Regions from separate parts of the Streptomyces sp. NPDC002788 genome, predicted to be linked through region 1. Evidence: riboswitches for the same ligand, from Rfam matches in the RefSeq annotation. Region 1 holds a riboswitch; the other holds the start of a gene.
The links. Region 1 has a riboswitch for glycine ahead of gcvT (glycine cleavage system aminomethyltransferase GcvT). Riboswitches for the same ligand answer to the same signal wherever they lie in the genome.
Positions count from the first base shown of each region.

Region 2: linked by a shared signal. The riboswitch ahead of gcvP (aminomethyl-transferring glycine dehydrogenase) and the one ahead of gcvT (glycine cleavage system aminomethyltransferase GcvT) in region 1 are both predicted to bind glycine.

Region 1 covers NZ_JBSFVB010000007.1:31,674-40,353, reverse strand. The annotation lists gene ACWD1U_RS14830 (ABC transporter substrate-binding protein) at 1-924, opposite strand, end outside; gene ACWD1U_RS14825 (ABC transporter permease) at 933-1,931, opposite strand; gene ACWD1U_RS14820 (enhanced serine sensitivity protein SseB C-terminal domain-containing protein) at 2,272-3,072, opposite strand; gene ACWD1U_RS14815 (enhanced serine sensitivity protein SseB) at 3,237-4,025, opposite strand; gene ACWD1U_RS14810 (AAA family ATPase) at 4,141-4,809, opposite strand; glycine riboswitch at 5,031-5,130, shown strand; glycine riboswitch at 5,131-5,254, shown strand; gene gcvT (glycine cleavage system aminomethyltransferase GcvT) at 5,329-6,450, shown strand; gene gcvH (glycine cleavage system protein GcvH) at 6,553-6,930, shown strand; gene glyA (serine hydroxymethyltransferase) at 6,945-8,207, shown strand; gene ACWD1U_RS14790 (L-serine ammonia-lyase) at 8,304-8,680, shown strand, end outside.
Region 2 covers NZ_JBSFVB010000015.1:6,969-15,648, forward strand. The annotation lists gene ftsR (transcriptional regulator FtsR) at 1-534, shown strand, start outside; gene ACWD1U_RS26100 (bifunctional nuclease family protein) at 618-1,091, shown strand; gene ACWD1U_RS26105 (MerR family transcriptional regulator) at 1,399-2,082, shown strand; gene ACWD1U_RS26110 (DNA polymerase IV) at 2,212-3,684, shown strand; gene ACWD1U_RS26115 (PRC-barrel domain-containing protein) at 3,917-4,294, opposite strand; glycine riboswitch at 4,408-4,503, shown strand; gene gcvP (aminomethyl-transferring glycine dehydrogenase) at 4,681-7,566, shown strand; gene ACWD1U_RS26125 (ABC transporter ATP-binding protein) at 7,637-8,680, opposite strand, start outside.

The DNA.
Region 1 (8,680 bases):
CTGCACACCGGTGCCCGCCGCGTCAGCCGTGATCTTGTCGGAGATCAGGTTGTTGTCGACCGTGACCGGGTTGACCTTGAACTTGATCGTGATCTTGTCCGGCAGGGCCTTGCGGATCGGGTCCGTCTTGGCGTCCCACTGCTTGTTGCGCACGAGGGTCGCGCCGCGGCCCTCCTCGTAGGACTGGAACTGGTACGGGCCGGAGGACTGGATGGCCTGCACGTACTTCGCACCGGTGTCCTTCGCCTTCGGCACCGGCGCCGTCTGCGAGAACGTCGCCAGGTAGTCGAAGTCGGCGAACGGCTGCTTCAGCTTGAAGACGATCGTCCGGTCGTCCGGCGTCTCGATGGACTTGATGCCCTCGGCGGACTTGTCCTTGTACGGGCCCTTGTACTTGTCGCCGCCCTCCAGGTACGCCTTGAAGTATGTCGGGCCGTTGGACAGCGCCTCGGGCGCGAAGTTGGAGCGCTCGATGGCGTACTTCACGTCCTTGGACGTCACCGGGGTGCCGTCCTGGAACTTCACACCCGCACGCAGCTTGTACGTCCAGGTCTTGGCGTCCGGGCTGGACTTGCCGAGGGACTCGGCGAGGTCCGGCACGACCTCCAGGCCTTCCTTGCCCGCCGCCGGTTTGAACGTGGTGAGCGTTCTGCCGTAGAGGCGGGAGAAGTTCTGCACCCAGCCGTAGTACGTGTTGCCCGGGTCGAGGGAGTCCGGCACGTCCGAGTGCTCGTACGTGACGGTCCCTCCCTTCTTGTCCGACGCGTTGACGATCGAGTTCAGCGCGGCGTCCTTCTTGCCGTTGCCTCCCCCGTCGTTGTCGTCACCTCCGCCGCCGCACGCGGCAGCACCCAGCGACAGTGCCAGGACCGACGCAACGCCGGCGGTCACCCTTCTCGTCTTCACCTGAGGAAGCCCCCTCATTCGATGGATCACTTGCTGCGAGGGTCGAGGGCGTCACGCAGCCCGTCACCCAGCAGGTTGAAGGCCAGGACGGTGATGAAGATCGCCAGTCCGGGCACGAACATGTACTGCGGATCAGCCGTGTAGAGATCCACAGCGTTGCTGAGCATGCCGCCCCAGGAGGCCTGCGGCGGAGCGATACCGACACCGAGGAAGCTCAGTGCGGCCTCGAAAAGGATGTTCGTCGGGATGATCAGCGTCGAGTAGACGAGGATCGGCGCGACGAGGTTCGGGAGGAGCTCCCGGAACAGGACGTAAGGGCCGCGCGCGCCGAGGCTCGTGGCGGCCTCGATGAACTCCCGCTTGCGCAGGGTCATGGTCTGGGCGCGCACGATGCGGCCGATGTACGGCCAGCTGAAGAAGCCGATCACGAAGATCAGCACGCAGATGCGCAGGGACAGGCCCTCGAGACCGAAGAACCCGTCCTGCACCGAGGCCGAGATCGAGATGGCGAACAGCAGCAGCGGGAACGCCAGGAAGGTGTCCATCAGCCTGCTGATGACGCTGTCGACCCAGCCGCCGTAGTAGCCGGCGATGACGCCGAGCACGGTGCCGATGCACACGGACAGCAGCGTGGCGCCGCCCGCGACCAGCAGGGAGACCCACGATCCGTCGATGATGCGGGCGAGCATGTCCCGGCCGTACTGCGGGTCCACGCCGAGCGGGTGGTCCCAACTCATGCCACCCCAGCCGCCCTTGGGGGCGAGCAGTGCGGGGTCGATGAGGTCCTGGTTGAACTTGTTGGGATCGAGGTCGAAGATCCACTGGATCGGCTTGGAGAACACCGCCATCGTGACGAGCAGGATGACGACGACGCCTCCCGCCATCGCCACCTTGTCCCGCTTGAAGCGCATCCAGGCGATCTGGGTGAGCGAGCGCCCTTCGATCTGGCTCTTCTTGACCCCGGAGAGCACGGCCTCGGGCTGTGCTCCGGCTTCCGCCCCGGTGGTCTCGATCGGTGCGGTCACGGTGCGATTGACCCCTCTCGGGCCGGCGATCGCCGAGCCCCTGGCTGCCGCTGTAGCGGTTTTGTTTGTCTCGTACACGAGACCGACCGGCCCGTGTCTTGCGGGGAGTCTTCAACGCTTTGGCGATCTGTTGCCAGACTTGACGGTGAAAGGATGCGTAAACGTGATGCTGTCTGGGGAGTTCCGTTATCCGGACAGCGGGTAACGGGAGCCGGACGCCCCTCGTCAGGGGCATTTTAGGACAGACATGACCATTCCACCCTGATCTACGCGCGAAGAGTGGAATGGTTGTCGCGTTTCCGAGATGTGCTACGGGGCCACCGGGGAGCCGGAAGTGGGGTCAGTACCGGCCCTGCGCCGGCGGGTATCCGTAGCCCGATGCCGGGGCCTGGACGGGCGCCGTGGCGTGGGCCTCGCGGTCGTAGAAGGGGCGGGCGCTCGCGCGCAGCCACATGGCGACCGGGTCGTGTTCGTCCGACATGGCGACGGTCGAGACGGGGAGCCCGTCCGGTACGGCACCGAGGGACTGCTGCATCATCGCGCGCACCGAATCCACGGCCGGCGGCGAAGTGTCGTACACATCCAGTCCGATGGCGAGGTACGGCGCCCCGAGCGCGGGCTGCACCCAGGCGCGGCGCAGCGAGCGGACGGCCGGGGTGCGGTGGGCGTTCTGCGCGAGCAGGGCGTAGAACTGCGGAATCTCGATGGCCGGTTCGGACAGCCGCAGCGGCCCCGCCGGCTGGCGGTCCAGGCCCGTGGCGATCCGGCGCAGGTCCAGCCAGGGGACGCCGACGCCGCCGCCGGGGGCGTGCGGGTTGAGCCAGAGGCCGTAGTGGTCGGGGTAGAGGGCGCGGGCCACGTCGACCCCGTCGACCACCTCGTACGAGCGGTTCCAGCCGCTGGCCGACAGCTCCTGGGCGGAGGTCACGCAGGGGGCGTAACCGCAGCCGCCGACCTCCATGTTTCCGTACTGGGCGTCCGGGGAGCCGGCCTGGCCGTGCCACAGGAGCATCCAGATCTGGCCGGTGCGCGGGGTCGCGAGCGCGCGCAGGAGAGCCTCGTAGGCGTCGTAACGCCCGGGCGTGACCTGGCGCAGCATGTGCTCGACCTGTCCGGCCGCGGCCGTGCCGCTCGCGCTCACCTTTACCGCCCCTTCGTACAACGCCTCGACCGTGACCTAGCTTAAGCCCGCGAGGGGACTCGGAGCCTGGTGTCGGCTCCCGGGTGCGGGTCGTTCGTGGCTTGCCGCGCCCCCCGCGGCGAAGCCGCATGATGTCACAGCCCCGCGCCCTGGGGTCTGCTCGTCTACCGCTGATAGAAGGGCCGGACCCGGTTGCGCATCCAGTCGCCCACCGGGTCCTCCGCCACGTCCAGGAGGACGAGGTTGACGGGCCAGGGGGCCGGACTGGTGGTGACGGCCCGGGTGAGGGCTTCCAGGGGAAGGGCCCGCAGGTCGCCTTCGCACTGGGAGAGTTCGACGCCCACGAACATCACCGGATCGGCGGTCTCGATGTGGGCGAGGCAGCGGCGCGCGGTGACGACGACACCGGTCGCCTCGAACTCAGCGGAGGCGGCGGCGAGGAAGTCCACCGGGTCGTCCTTCCAGTCGGGCTCGAAGAGGCGGACCCGGCCGCCGCTCACGGGGCCGTCCAGCGGGGTCCGCCCGGCCCGGCACAGCTCGGCCACGGCGGGCGGCGGGAGCGGGATGCCGACGACGCCGCCCGGGTTGACGGCTATCCCCGCGTGCGGGGGCAGGCCGCGGGCGAACTCCACGGCGGGCGCGATGGTGTACGACATGTGGGAGCCGACGACCTGGTGGAACTGCTCCTCGGAGCTGAACACCGGCACGTACGCCTGGCCCTCGATCTCGATGCCGGGCAGATCGAGGGGGCCGCTCTGCGGGCCGCCGCCGCTGGGCAGCGGGACCCACACGAAGCTCCGGCCCAGCACCTCGACGATCCGCCCGCCGGCGGACGGCCCGGCACCGAGGGAGGCCGAGAGCACCTCCTCCAGCTCGTTGCCGGGCCATCCGCCGTGCGGATGGGTCTGCGTCTGCGCCGGAAAGTCCGCGGAGAATTCCGCCGGGAAGTCCATCTGCCTACCGCCTGCCTCATGCCACTGCTGTGGCTCAGAAGGCTAGCGGTTCGGGAGCCGGGGGCGGCCGGGCCGGGGACGGCCGACCCACGAACCGGGTACCCCGTCCCGGGCGTCACTCCGTGAAGGCGATGCGGTGCAAGGTGTTCGCCGCGTCGCGGTCGGCGAGGACGGCTGAGCCGCAGCCCGTGGGGAGTTCGCCGCGTTCCACCGAGCGCAGCAGGCGGGTGGTTGCCGCGCGGTGGCGGAGGAAGGCGTAGCGGGAGACGCCGCGGCCTCGGTCGCGCTGGCCGGCCAGGGCCTGCTCGGGGGTGGCGTCGAGGAGGAGCAGGTGCAAGGTGCCGCCCCTGCGGCGCGCCTCGCGGGCGAGCCAGCGGCGGACCCAGGCCTGGGTGCCGCAGTCGTGCACCACGAGTCCCTCGCCGGTGCGCAGGGCGCGGCGCAGCCCGGCGTAGTGGGCGAGGCGCACGAGCGGTCGGTACAGCGCGTAGGGCAGGAAGCGCGGCATGCGGCGCGCCCAGCGGTCGCGGGTGTCCTGGGAGTCGATGCGCCGGCCCGGCACCGTGCGCCGCATCAGCGTGGACTTGCCGCTGCCGGGCAGGCCGGTGACCACGACGAGGTCGTGGGGGGCGAACAGCAGCGCGTGCGGGCTGCGGCCGGCGCGCTCGCGCAGATCGCGGACGACCGGCGCCGGCACCGGGCCGCAGACCGCCCGGGCCGGAACGGCCGGCTGCTCGGGCAGCGCCATGCCCGTGGTCGTGGCGTACGCCCTGGTCCTGTTCACCGTGATCGTCCTCCCCTGGGGCCAGGTACGGAGTCCCATCCCCGCCGAGTGTAAAGAGAAGGTAACGGCGCAGGCCCCTCATTTCCGTTCTTGTCCTGCAACAGGGCTGCTACAGGTCGCCGTGTCCGGCGCGCGGGACTCCGCACTTGCTGTGAAAGGTCCCCCTGCCGCGCCGGAAGGATGCGTGCAATGATGTGCGCGCCAACTGCATACCGGCCGTTTGAATCCGCGCGGGAGAGTTCCCAGCACCGCTGACGCTGGGGCGCCGAAGGAGCAAGTCCCTCCCTTGAATCTCTCAGGCCCCGTTACCGCGCGGGCGAGGCACATCTGAAAAGCGGGCCACCTCCCGTCGTCGAGACGACGGGCGTGGCCCCACCCAAGGTGCAAGCCATCGACCTGCGCGGTCATGGCGAACCTCTCAGGTTCCGATGACAGATGGGGAGGAACGCCCTCGCCCTCCCCCACGCTCGAATGAACTCGCGTGGGAGGTGCCGCCATTGCCCTTGGAGACGACCGACCGTGAGCAGTACAGGAGAACTCCGCCGCACCGCGCTCGATGCCCTGCATCGTTCGCTCGGCGCGACGATGACCGACTTCGCCGGCTGGGACATGCCCCTGCGCTACGGCTCCGAGCGCGACGAGCACACCGCCGTACGCACGAAGGCCGGGCTCTTCGACCTCTCCCACATGGGCGAGATCACCGTCACCGGCCCGCAGGCCGCCGCCCTGCTCGACTTCGCCCTGGTGGGCAACATCGGCGGCGTCAAGCCGGGCCGCGCCCGCTACACCATGATCTGCCGGGCCGACGGCGGCATCCTCGACGACCTGATCGTCTACCGGCTGGGCGAGGCCGAGTACATGGTGGTCGCCAACGCCTCCAACGCCCAGGTGGTCCTGGACGCGCTGGCGGAGCGCGTGGCCGGCTTCGACGCCGAGGTGCGTGACGACCGGGACGCCTACGCGCTGATCGCCGTACAGGGCCCGGAGTCCCCCGGGATCCTGAAGTCCCTCACCGACGCCGACCTCGACGGGTTGAAGTACTACGCCGGTCTGCCCGGCACGGTCGGCGGGGTCCCGGCCCTGATCGCCCGTACGGGCTACACCGGTGAGGACGGCTTCGAGCTGTTCGTGAAGCCGGAGCACGCCGTCGAGCTGTGGCAGGCCCTGACCAAGGCGGGCGAGGGCGCCGGCCTGGTCGCGTGCGGGCTGTCCTGCCGCGACACGCTGCGCCTCGAGGCGGGCATGCCGCTGTACGGGCACGAGCTGAGCACCTCGCTCACGCCCTTCGACGCCGGTCTCGGCCGGGTGGTGAAGTTCGAGAAGGAGGGCGACTTCGTGGGGCGCGAGGCCCTGCGCGAGGCAGCCGCCCGGGCCGAGCAGAACCCGCCGCGCGTCCTGGTCGGGCTCGTCGCCGAGGGCCGCCGGGTCCCCCGCGCCGGGTACGCGGTCGTCTCCGCCGGCGAGGTGATCGGCGAGGTCACCTCCGGCGCCCCCTCCCCCACCCTGGGCAGGCCGATCGCCATGGCCTACGTCGACGCCTCGCACGCCGCGCCCGGCACGCCCGGCGTGGGCGTGGACATCCGGGGCAGTCACGAGCCGTACGAGGTCGTGGCGCTGCCGTTCTACAAGCGGCAGAAGTAGACACTGGCGAGGGGTCGCGGCAAGCGACCCCGTCGCCCGTCGTCCCGGCTCACCAGCAGTCCCCCTTCAGAGCACTCCCGCGCGTACAGGAGAATTCAGGCCATGAGCAACCCCCAGCAGCTGCGCTACAGCAAGGAGCACGAGTGGCTGTCGGCCGCCGAGGACGGCGTGTCGACGGTCGGTATCACGGAGCACGCGGCGAACGCGCTCGGCGATGTCGTGTTCGTCCAGCTCCCCGAGGTCGGTGACACGGTGTCCGCCGGCGAGACCTGCGGCGAGCTGGAGTCGACCAAGTCGGTGTCCGACCTGTACTCCCCGGTCTCCGGTGAGGTCACCGAGGTCAACGAGGACGTCGTGAACGACCCGTCGCTGGTGAACTCGGCCCCCTTCGAGGGCGGCTGGCTGTTCAAGGTGCGGGTCGCGGACGAGCCGGGCGACCTGCTCTCCGCCGACGAGTACACCGCGTTCTCCGCCGGCTGAGGAGTCGTAGCCGAATGTCCGTCCTGAACACACCCCTGCACGAGCTCGACCCGGCCGTCGCCGCCGCGGTCGACGCCGAGCTGCAGCGCCAGCAGTCCACGCTCGAGATGATCGCCTCGGAGAACTTCGCGCCGGTCGCGGTCATGGAGGCGCAGGGCTCGGTCCTCACCAACAAGTACGCCGAGGGCTACCCGGGCCGCCGCTACTACGGCGGCTGCGAGCACGTCGACGTGGTCGAGCAGATCGCGATCGACCGCGTCAAGGAGCTGTTCGGCGCCGAGCACGCCAACGTGCAGCCGCACTCCGGCGCCCAGGCCAACGCGGCCGCGATGTTCGCGCTGCTCAAGCCGGGCGACACCATCATGGGGCTGAACCTCGCCCACGGCGGGCACCTGACCCACGGCATGAAGATCAACTTCTCCGGCAAGCTCTACGACGTCGTCGCCTACCACGTGGGCGAGGACGGCCGGGTCGACATGGCCGAGGTCGAGCGGCTCGCCAAGGAGTCGAAGCCGAAGCTGATCGTCGCGGGCTGGTCGGCCTACCCGCGGCAACTGGACTTCGCCGCGTTCCGCCGGATCGCGGACGAGGTCGGCGCGTACCTGATGGTCGACATGGCGCACTTCGCCGGTCTCGTCGCGGCCGGGCTGCACCCGAACCCGGTGCCGCACGCGCACGTGGTGACCACGACCACGCACAAGACGCTGGGCGGCCCGCGCGGTGGTGTGATCCTCTCCACGGCCGAACTCGCCAAGAAGATCAACTCCGCTGTCTTCCCCGGTCAGCAGGGTGGTCCGCTGGAGCATGTGATCGCCGCCAAGGCGGTCGCCTTCAAGGTCGCGGCCTCGCAGGACTTCAAGGAGCGCCAGCGCCGTACGCTGGAGGGCGCCCGCATCCTGGCCGAGCGTCTGGTGAAGGACGACGTGAGGGCCGTGGGCGTGGACGTCCTGTCCGGCGGCACGGACGTGCACCTGGTCCTGGTCGACCTGCGCCACTCGGAGCTGGACGGCCGGCAGGCCGAGGACCGCCTCCACGAGGTGGGCATCACGGTCAACCGCAACGCCATCCCGAACGACCCGCGTCCGCCGATGGTGACCTCGGGTCTGCGGATCGGCACGCCGGCCCTGGCCACCCGCGGGTTCCAGGCCGAGGACTTCGCGGAGGTCGCGGACGTCATCGCCGAGGCGCTGAAGCCGTCCTACGACGCGCAGGCCCTCAAGGCCCGGGTCAAGGCCCTGGCCGACAAGCACCCGCTGTACGCGGGTCTGAACAAGTAACAAGCAACACGCCGAAGAAACCCTTCGGGCGCCGTGCCGCCACGAGCGGCGCGGCGCCCACCCCCTCTGCACCACCCCCGTAGTCAGGAGTCACCCGTGGCCATCTCGGTCTTCGACCTGTTCTCGATCGGCATCGGCCCGTCCAGCTCCCACACCGTCGGCCCGATGCGGGCGGCCCGGATGTTCGGCCTGCGGCTGCGCAACGAGGAGCTGCTGGAGAGCGTTGCTTCGGTGCGGGCCGAGCTGTACGGCTCGCTCGGCGCCACCGGCCACGGCCACGGCACGCCCAAGGCGGTGCTGCTCGGCCTGGAGGGCGACTCGCCGCGCACGGTGGACGTGGAGACGGCCGACGAGCGGGTGGAGGCGATCAAGGCCGGCGGCCGGCTGAACCTGCTCGACGAACACGAGATCGCGTTCTCCTTCGACGACGACATGGTCCTGCACCGCCGCAAGGCCCTTCCTTACCACGCGAA
Region 2 (8,680 bases), on a different contig from region 1:
GAGCGCCTCGGCCACGTCCTGAGGATGCAGCGGGACCACTATCTGCCCCTGAAGGTGATTCGGGAGCATCTGGAGGCCATGGAGCGCGGAGAGGCCGTCCAGCTGCCGGTCGTGGGCCGTCAGGGTGACGGCGCTTGCGTGCCCGAGGTCCGCGAGGGGCCCACGGCGGCCAGGATCGGGCGGGCGGAGCTGCTGGCCGCCGCGGGCATCGAGGAGGAGGAGCTCGTGGAGTGGGAGTCGTACGGGCTCCTCACCCCACTTCAGGACGGGTCGTTCGACGCCGAGGCGGTCACGGTGGCCGCGCTCGTCACCGAGCTCGGGCGGTTCGGGATCGAGCCCCGGCATGTGCGGATGATGAAGGCCGCCGCAGATCGTGAGGCCGGGCTCGTGGACCAGGTGGTGGCCCCGCTGAGAAGGCACCGGAACCCGCAGACCAGGGCTCATGCGGAGGCCCGTACGAAGGAGCTGGCTGGGCTCACCGCGAGGCTGCACGCCGCGCTGCTGCAGACGGCGCTCGGGGTACGCCTGCCGTGAGGGGCCGGGCGCGCGGGGCCGGATCAGGCGCCCGACCCCTGCCCGACTACCCAAACGTCCCGGGCACGGCCTAGGGTTACTGTGTGAACGAGCTCGATGTCGTAGGTGTCCGGGTCGAAATGCCCTCCAACCAACCGATCGTGCTGCTGCGTGAAGTGGGAGGCGACCGTTACCTTCCCATCTGGATCGGACCGGGGGAGGCGACGGCGATCGCCTTTGCCCAGCAGGGCATGGCTCCCGCGCGGCCGCTGACCCACGACCTGTTCAAGGACGTGCTGGAAGCCGTCGGCCAGGAGCTCACGGAAGTGCGCATCACGGACTTGCGTGAGGGCGTCTTCTACGCCGAGCTGGTCTTCGCCAGCGGCGTCGAGGTGAGCGCCCGGCCGTCCGACGCCATAGCGCTCGCCCTGCGCACCGGGACGCCGATCTACGGCAGTGACACGGTGCTCGACGACGCCGGTATCGCGATCCCGGACGAGCAGGAGGACGAGGTGGAGAAGTTCCGCGAGTTCCTCGACCAGATCTCCCCGGAGGACTTCGGCAGCAGCAGTCAGTGAGCTCCGGAGCCGGCGCGGGCCGGACTTCGGGAACAGAGGTTGGTACGTCATACGGGCGGCCCGGCGGACGACGTGGTCCGCGGCAGGGGCGCCCGCCGTATTGGCGGGGAAACGCCCGCAGGTGCCGGAGGCTTGTGAGAGCGTCATGCGGCCCGCGCCGAAGGCATTCGGCTAGCCTTTCCCCGCGGTGGGGCACGGGAAACCACTCTTAGGGTGATTATCACTCGGCGTGGCGAGTGTGGCGATCGTTGACGCACCCCTGACGACTGCCTACCGTCGAGAAGGCAGGTCAAGGACGGAGGTCGGCGTGAGAAGCAGCGGCGACGGTACGGCTGGGGGCGGCCCCGAACGCAGTCTCAGGGCGAGCGGTCCGTACCCTCCCCCCGGCTCACGGCTCCGCTCGAGCGGGGGATACCCCCAGCCCGACGGCTCGGTCGATCACGCTCCGCAGCGACCGACGGCGGTGCCGAGCAGCGGAGGGACGACGTCCATGGCGTCCGAGCAGATCGGTTATCGCGGCCCCACGGCCTGCGCGGCCGCAGGCATCACCTACCGGCAGTTGGACTACTGGGCACGCACGGGGCTCGTCGAGCCGAGCGTGCGCCCCGCCCACGGGTCCGGGACGCAGCGGCTGTACAGCTTCCGGGACGTCGTCGTCCTGAAGATCGTCAAGCGGTTCCTCGACACCGGGGTGTCGCTGCAGAACATCCGCACGGCCGTCCAGCACCTCAGGGAACGCGGTTTCAGCGACCTGGAGCGGATGACGCTGATGAGTGACGGCGCGACGGTCTACGAGTGCAGCTCCCCCGACGAGGTCCACGCCCTGCTCCAGGGGGGCCAGGGCGTCTTCGGGATCGCCGTGGGCGTGGTGTGGCGGGACGTGGAGAGCGCGCTGTCCCAGCTGCACGGGGAGCGGATCGACACCGGGGAGACCCTGATCGGGTCCAACCCGGCGGACGAGCTGGCACGACGGCGCAACCGGGCCGTCTGAGCCGTCCGGCTCGGGGTGGATGCAGCTGCGGCATGCGGGCGTTTCCGCGCCGGGGTGGAAGCGGTTGCCCCGGCCCGGTTCGGGTGGTCGGGCGGGGCGCTGTCAGTGGTGTAGGGCAGCATCGGAGATGTGAGAACCGCGCCCACGATCCTGCATCTCGACATGGATGCCTTCTTCGCCTCGGTGGAGCAGGCGTCCAAGCCGAGTCTGCGCGGAAAGCCCGTGGTCGTCGGTGGGCTCGGGCCGCGGGGTGTGGTGGCGACCGCGTCGTACGAGGCGCGGGTCTTCGGCGTGCACTCGGCGATGCCCATGGGGCAGGCCCGGCGGCTGGCGCCCAACGCCGCCTATCTCGTGCCGCGCTTCACCTTCTACCGGGCGATCAGCGAGCGGGTGATGGAGCTGCTGCGGGCGCTGTCGCCGCTGGTCGAGCCGCTGAGCCTGGACGAGGCGTTCGTGGACCTGGAGGCCGGAGGAAAGGCCTGGGACGAGCAGTCGGCGCGGCTGGTCGGGGCGCAGCTGCGCGCGGACATCCGGGCTATCACGGGGCTCACGGGGTCGGTGGGGCTCGCCGCCTCCAAGATGCTCGCGAAGATCGCCTCGGAGCAGGCCAAGCCGGACGGCCTGGTGGTGATCGAGCCGGGGACCGAGCGGGCGATGCTCGGGCCGATGCCGGTGCGGACCCTGCCGGGGGTGGGGCCGGCGACGGGCGACCATCTGCGGCGGGCCGGGATCACCACGGTCGAGGAGATCGCCGAGGCGGGGGAGGACGAGCTGGTCCGGCTGCTCGGGAAGGCACACGGGCACGGTCTCTACGCCATGGCGCTGGCGCGGGACGACCGGCCCGTGGTCGCGGAGCGGGAGGCGAAGTCGGTGTCGGTCGAGGACACCTACGACGTGGACATCCACGACCGGGTGCGGGTCGGGCTTGAGGTGCAGCGGCTCGCCGACCGGTGCGTGCGGCGGCTGCGCGGCGCCGGGCTGTCCGGGCGGACCATCGTGCTGAAGGTGCGGCGCTACGACTTCTCGACGCTCACCCGGTCCGAGACGCTGCGCGGCCCCACGGACGACCCCGCGGTGATCCGTGAGGCGGCGGCCAGGCTGCTGGACTCGGTCGACACGACGGGCGGGGTGCGGCTGCTCGGGGTGGGCGTCAGCGGGCTCGCCGACTACACGCAGGAGGACCTGTTCGCGCAGGCGGCCGGCGAGCGGGCGGTCGCAGAAGATCCAGCCGAGGAGAACGCCGAGGCGCCGGTCGAGGAGCAGCCGGTGCCCGCCGAGCGGCGATGGCCCGCGGGGCACGACGTGCGCCACGCCGAGTTCGGGCACGGGTGGGTGCAGGGCAGTGGCCTGGGGCGGGTCACCGTGCGGTTCGAGACGCCCGGCTCGGGGCCGGGACGTGTGCGGACCTTTCCGATCGGCGATCCCGCGCTGGAGCCGGCGGATCCCTTACCGCTGGTGTTACGAAGACCCGAGGGCGGGGGGCACGGCGGTTCCGCAGAGGCGCAGGGCAGGGGCGGGCCGGGTGCTGCTCCCGGTCCCGCGGGCACACCGGCGGGGATCTCCTCGGCCGCGGACACAGCGTCCGGGTTCTCTTCGGCGTAGAGCTCGTGCGCCGGAAGGGCATCACAGCGCGGGAACGCCAACGCCACCCCCACGTCGGCGGTGGTGACCGCCGGGGCCACCGTCGAGGGCGCGGGGTTGGACGCCGGTCCTCTTGCCTATCGCGGCCGAGGTGTGCGGACGGAGCCGCCTGCGAAGGTGACTCCTCCGTGCCGGAGCAGCGGTGTCGCTCCTGCGGCGTCCGGGGCACAGCGGACGGCTACGGGGCCTGGGCTCAGGTCGTCGTCTCGTCCTTGCCGGCGAGCCGGCCGAAGTCGTGCTCCGGAAGCGGGGGCGGGGCGGCGACGTCGAGGCCGTAGTGGTGGTAGAGCTGGAGTTCCTGCTCCGGTGAGAGGTGGCGGCCCACGCCGAAGTCGGGGGCGTCCTTGATGAGGGCGCGGTCGAAGGGGACGCGCAGGGCGCCTTCGATCAGTTCACTGGGCTCCAGGGGGACGAACGCGTCCCTGCTGAACAGCCCGGTCCGTATGGCCGCCCACTCCGGTTCGCCGGTGGCGTCGTCGAGGTAGACCTCGTCGATCGTGCCGATCCTGGTTCCATTGCGGTCGAACGCCTTGCGGCCGATCAGGTGGCGCGGATCGATATCGGTACGCACGTGCCCTCCACAAGGTCGCAAGTCTTCTGTAGACACCACAAAACGGCACAACCGGGGACCCGGCCACTCGAAGGTTCGTGCGTTGACCCCGCTGGTACGCTGGCAGCGGCTGCTGACCCCGTGCGGGAGAGTCCTCCAGACAGCATCGGAGGCGCCGAAGGAGCAAATCCTCCCCGGAATCTCTCAGGCACACGTACCGCACGGACGAGGTCACTCTGGAAAGCAGGGCGGGTGCCGACGGCTTCCGCTCTCACCGACGGTGAAAACCGGAGGCCTTCGGGCGATCCGGTGAAGCTCTCAGGTTGAGATGACAGAGGGGGAGGCCGTCCGGGTACCCGTGCCGTGGTGCCCCTCGCAGGTCGTGTCAGACCAGGAGGCCTCCGCAAATGACCGCCCATCGCATTCCGCTCTCCGAGCTCGAAGAGGCAGTCCCCTTCGAGCAGCGCCACATCGGCCCCGACCACGAGGCCCGGGCCAAGATGCTCGCGCAGGTCGGCTACGGCTCGCTGGAGGAGCTCACGGCCGCCGCGGTCCCGGCCGTGATCAAGAGCGCCGAGGCGCTGGACCTGCCGGGCGCCCGCAGCGAGGCCGAGGTGATCGCCGAGCTGCGCTCCCTCGCCGAGCGCAACCAGGTCCTCGGCTCCATGATCGGGCTCGGGTACTACGGCACGTTCACGCCGCCGGTCATCATGCGCAACGTCATGGAGAACCCGGCCTGGTACACGGCCTACACGCCGTACCAGCCGGAGATCTCGCAGGGGCGGCTCGAGGCGCTTCTGAACTTCCAGACCATGGTCGCCGACCTGACCGGGCTGCCGACCTCCGGCGCCTCCCTGCTCGACGAGGGGACAGCGGCCGCCGAGGCCATGGCGCTGTCGCGGCGTCTGGGCAAGAACAAGAGGGGCCTGTTCCTGGTCGACGCGGACGTGCTGCCGCAGACCATCGCCGTGATCCAGACCCGGGCCGAGCCGACCGGCGTCGAGGTCGTCGTCGCCGACCTCAGTGACGGCATCCCCGCCGAGATCGCCGAGCGTGAGATCAACGGCGTGCTGATCCAGTACCCGGGCGCCTCCGGAGCCGTCCGGGACATCAAGCCGGTCATCGACCGGGCGCACGAGCTCGGGGCGCTCGTCACCGTCGCCGCCGACCTGCTCGCGCTGACGATGCTGAGGTCGCCCGGGGAGCTCGGCGCCGACATCGCGGTCGGGACGACGCAGCGCTTCGGTGTGCCCATGGGCTTCGGCGGGCCGCACGCCGGCTACATGGCCGTCCAGGAGAAGATGGCGCGCAGCCTGCCCGGACGGCTCGTCGGCGTGTCCGTCGACGCGGACGGGAACAGGGCCTACCGGCTGGCGCTGCAGACGCGTGAGCAGCACATCCGCCGGGAGAAGGCCACCAGCAACATCTGCACCGCGCAGGTGCTGCTCGCCGTCATGGCCGGCATGTACGCCGTCTACCACGGGCCGGAGGGCCTGAAGGGCGTCGCGCAGCGCACCCACCGGTACGCCACGGTCCTCGCCGCCGGTCTCGCGAACGGCGGTGTCGAGGTCGTGCACGAGGCCTACTTCGACACCGTCACGGTGCGCGTGGAGGGCCGGGCCGCCGAGGTCGTGGCCGCCGCGCGGGACAACGGGGTCAACCTGCGTCTCGTCGACGCCGACCACGTCTCCATCGCCTGCGACGAGACCACCACCCGGGCCCAGCTGCGTGCCGTATGGGCCGCCTTCGGTGTCGAGGGTGTCGTCGAGGCACTGGATGCCGCCGCGGAGGACGGGCTTCCCGTTGATCTTCTGCGCACCGACGAGTACCTGACGCACCCCGTCTTCCACCAGCACCGCTCCGAGACCGCCATGCTGCGCTACCTGCGCCGGCTGGCCGACCGGGACTACGCGCTCGACCGCGGCATGATCCCGCTGGGCTCCTGCACCATGAAGCTCAACGCGACCACGGAGATGGAGCCGGTCACCTGGCCCGAGTTCGGGCAGCTGCACCCCTTCGCGCCCGCTGAGCAGGCCGCGGGCTACCTCACCCTCATCCACGAGCTGGAGGACCGCCTCGCCGAGGTCACCGGCTACGACAAGGTCTCCCTCCAGCCCAACGCCGGGTCGCAGGGCGAGCTGGCCGGTCTGCTCGCCGTGCGCGGGTACCACCGGGCCAACGGCGACGCGCAGCGCACCGTGTGTCTGATCCCCTCGTCCGCGCACGGCACCAACGCCGCCAGCGCGGTGATGGCGGGCATGAGGGTCGTCGTCGTGAAGACCGCGGAGGACGGCGAGATCGACGTCGAGGACCTGCGGGCGAAGATCGAGCAGCACCGCGACGAGCTGGCCGTGCTGATGATCACCTACCCGTCCACCCACGGTGTGTTCGAGGAGCACGTCGCCGACATCTGCGCCCAGGTGCACGAGGCGGGCGGTCAGGTCTACGTCGACGGGGCCAACCTCAACGCGCTCGTGGGACTCGCCAAGCCGGGGCACTTCGGCGGGGACGTCTCGCACCTGAACCTGCACAAGACCTTCTGCATCCCGCACGGCGGCGGCGGTCCCGGCGTGGGCCCGGTGGCGGTGCGGGAGCACCTCGCGCCCTACCTGCCGAACCACCCGTTGCAGCCCGAGGCCGGCCCGGAGACCGGCGTCGGTCCCATCTCCGCGGCGCCGTGGGGTTCCGCCGGCATCCTGCCGATCTCGTGGGCGTACGTCCGGCTCATGGGCGGCGAGGGGCTGAAGCGGGCCACGCAGGTGGCGGTGCTCAGCGCCAACTACATCGCCAAGCGGCTGGAGCCGCACTACCCGGTGCTCTACACCGGCCCGGGCGGACTCGTGGCGCACGAGTGCATCATCGACCTGCGGCCGCTGACCAAGGCGACCGGGGTGAGCGTCGACGACGTGGCCAAGCGGCTGATCGATTACGGCTTCCACGCGCCGACGATGTCGTTCCCGGTGGCCGGGACGCTGATGATCGAGCCGACCGAGTCGGAGGACCTGGCCGAGCTGGACCGTTTCTGCGATGCGATGATCGCCGTTCGCGCGGAGATCGAGAAGGTCGGTTCCGGCGAGTGGCCCGCCGACGACAACCCGCTGCGCGGCGCCCCGCACACCGCCGGCGCGCTCGCCGGGGAGTGGGAGCACGCCTACAGCCGAGAGGACGCCGTCTTCCCGGCCGGGGTGTCGGCCGCCGACAAGTACTGGCCGCCGGTGCGCCGCATCGACCAGGCCTTCGGCGACCGGAACCTCGTCTGCTCCTGCCCGCCGCTGGACGCCTACGAGGACTGATCGACCGACCGGTCAGGGGGAGGGGCTCCGCTGTGCGGGGCCCCTCCCGTTCATTCCACGGCGAGCGGCGTCAGGCCGGGTACGCGTGCGTCTGCGTCGCCTTGACCGTCGCCCACACCGGTGCCCCGGGGTGCAGGTCGAGTTCCGCCGCGGCGACGGTGGTCAGGTCGGCGGTCAGGGGGAGTTCGCCGGTGAGGTCGGCGCGGATCTGGTCGCTGTGCGTCTCCAGGCCGGCGACCTCGCAGTGCCACAGGTTGCGGGCGCTGGAGCCGGCCGGGCGCTCCCGGTACAGCGTCACCGCGCTCGGCGGGAACGCCACGAAGACGGGACCGGAGAGCTCCTCGGTGGTGGTGATGGCGGGGCCCGTGGAGAGCCGGACGGTGTGGCCCTCGGCCTGCCCCCGGTAGAGGTTGAGGCCGACCAGCCGGGCGATGTAGTCCGTACGCGGATGGCGGGCGATGCCCGCGGGTGTGCCCTCCTGGACGACCTGACCGTGCTCGACGACGACCAGGCGGTCGGCCAGCACCATGGCGTCCAGCGGGTCGTGCGTGACCAGGACGGCCACGGCCTCGAACTCCGCCAGGTGTCGTCGGAGCTGGGCACGTACCTCCAGTCGGGTACGGGCGTCGAGGGCGGCAAGGGGTTCGTCCAGGAGCAGCAGCCGGGGCCGGGTCGCCAGGGCCCGGGCCAGGGCCACGCGCTGGGCCTGACCGCCGGAGAGGCGGCGGGGTTTGGCGCCGGCGTGGTCGGCCAGGCCCATGCGGTCCAGCCACTCGGCGGCCTGGGCACGGGCCTCGGCCTTGCCGGCGCCGCGGCAGCGTGGCCCGAAGGCGACATTGTCCAGGGCGGTCAGATGCGGGAACAGCAGGTAGTCCTGGAAGACGACACCGACCGGGCGGGCCTCGGGCGGGGTGCCGTCCAGCCCGGTGCCGTCCAGACGCAGATGGCCCGCGGAGAGGGGGACGAGCCCGGCGAGTGCGCGTAGGGCGGTGGTCTTGCCGGCGCCGTTCGGGCCGAGGAGGGCGACGACCTCCCCGGGGGCGGCGGTGAGGGCGACGTCGAGACGGAAGGAGCCGCGGTCCACGACGAGGTGGGCGTCGAGCCCCTCGGTCGT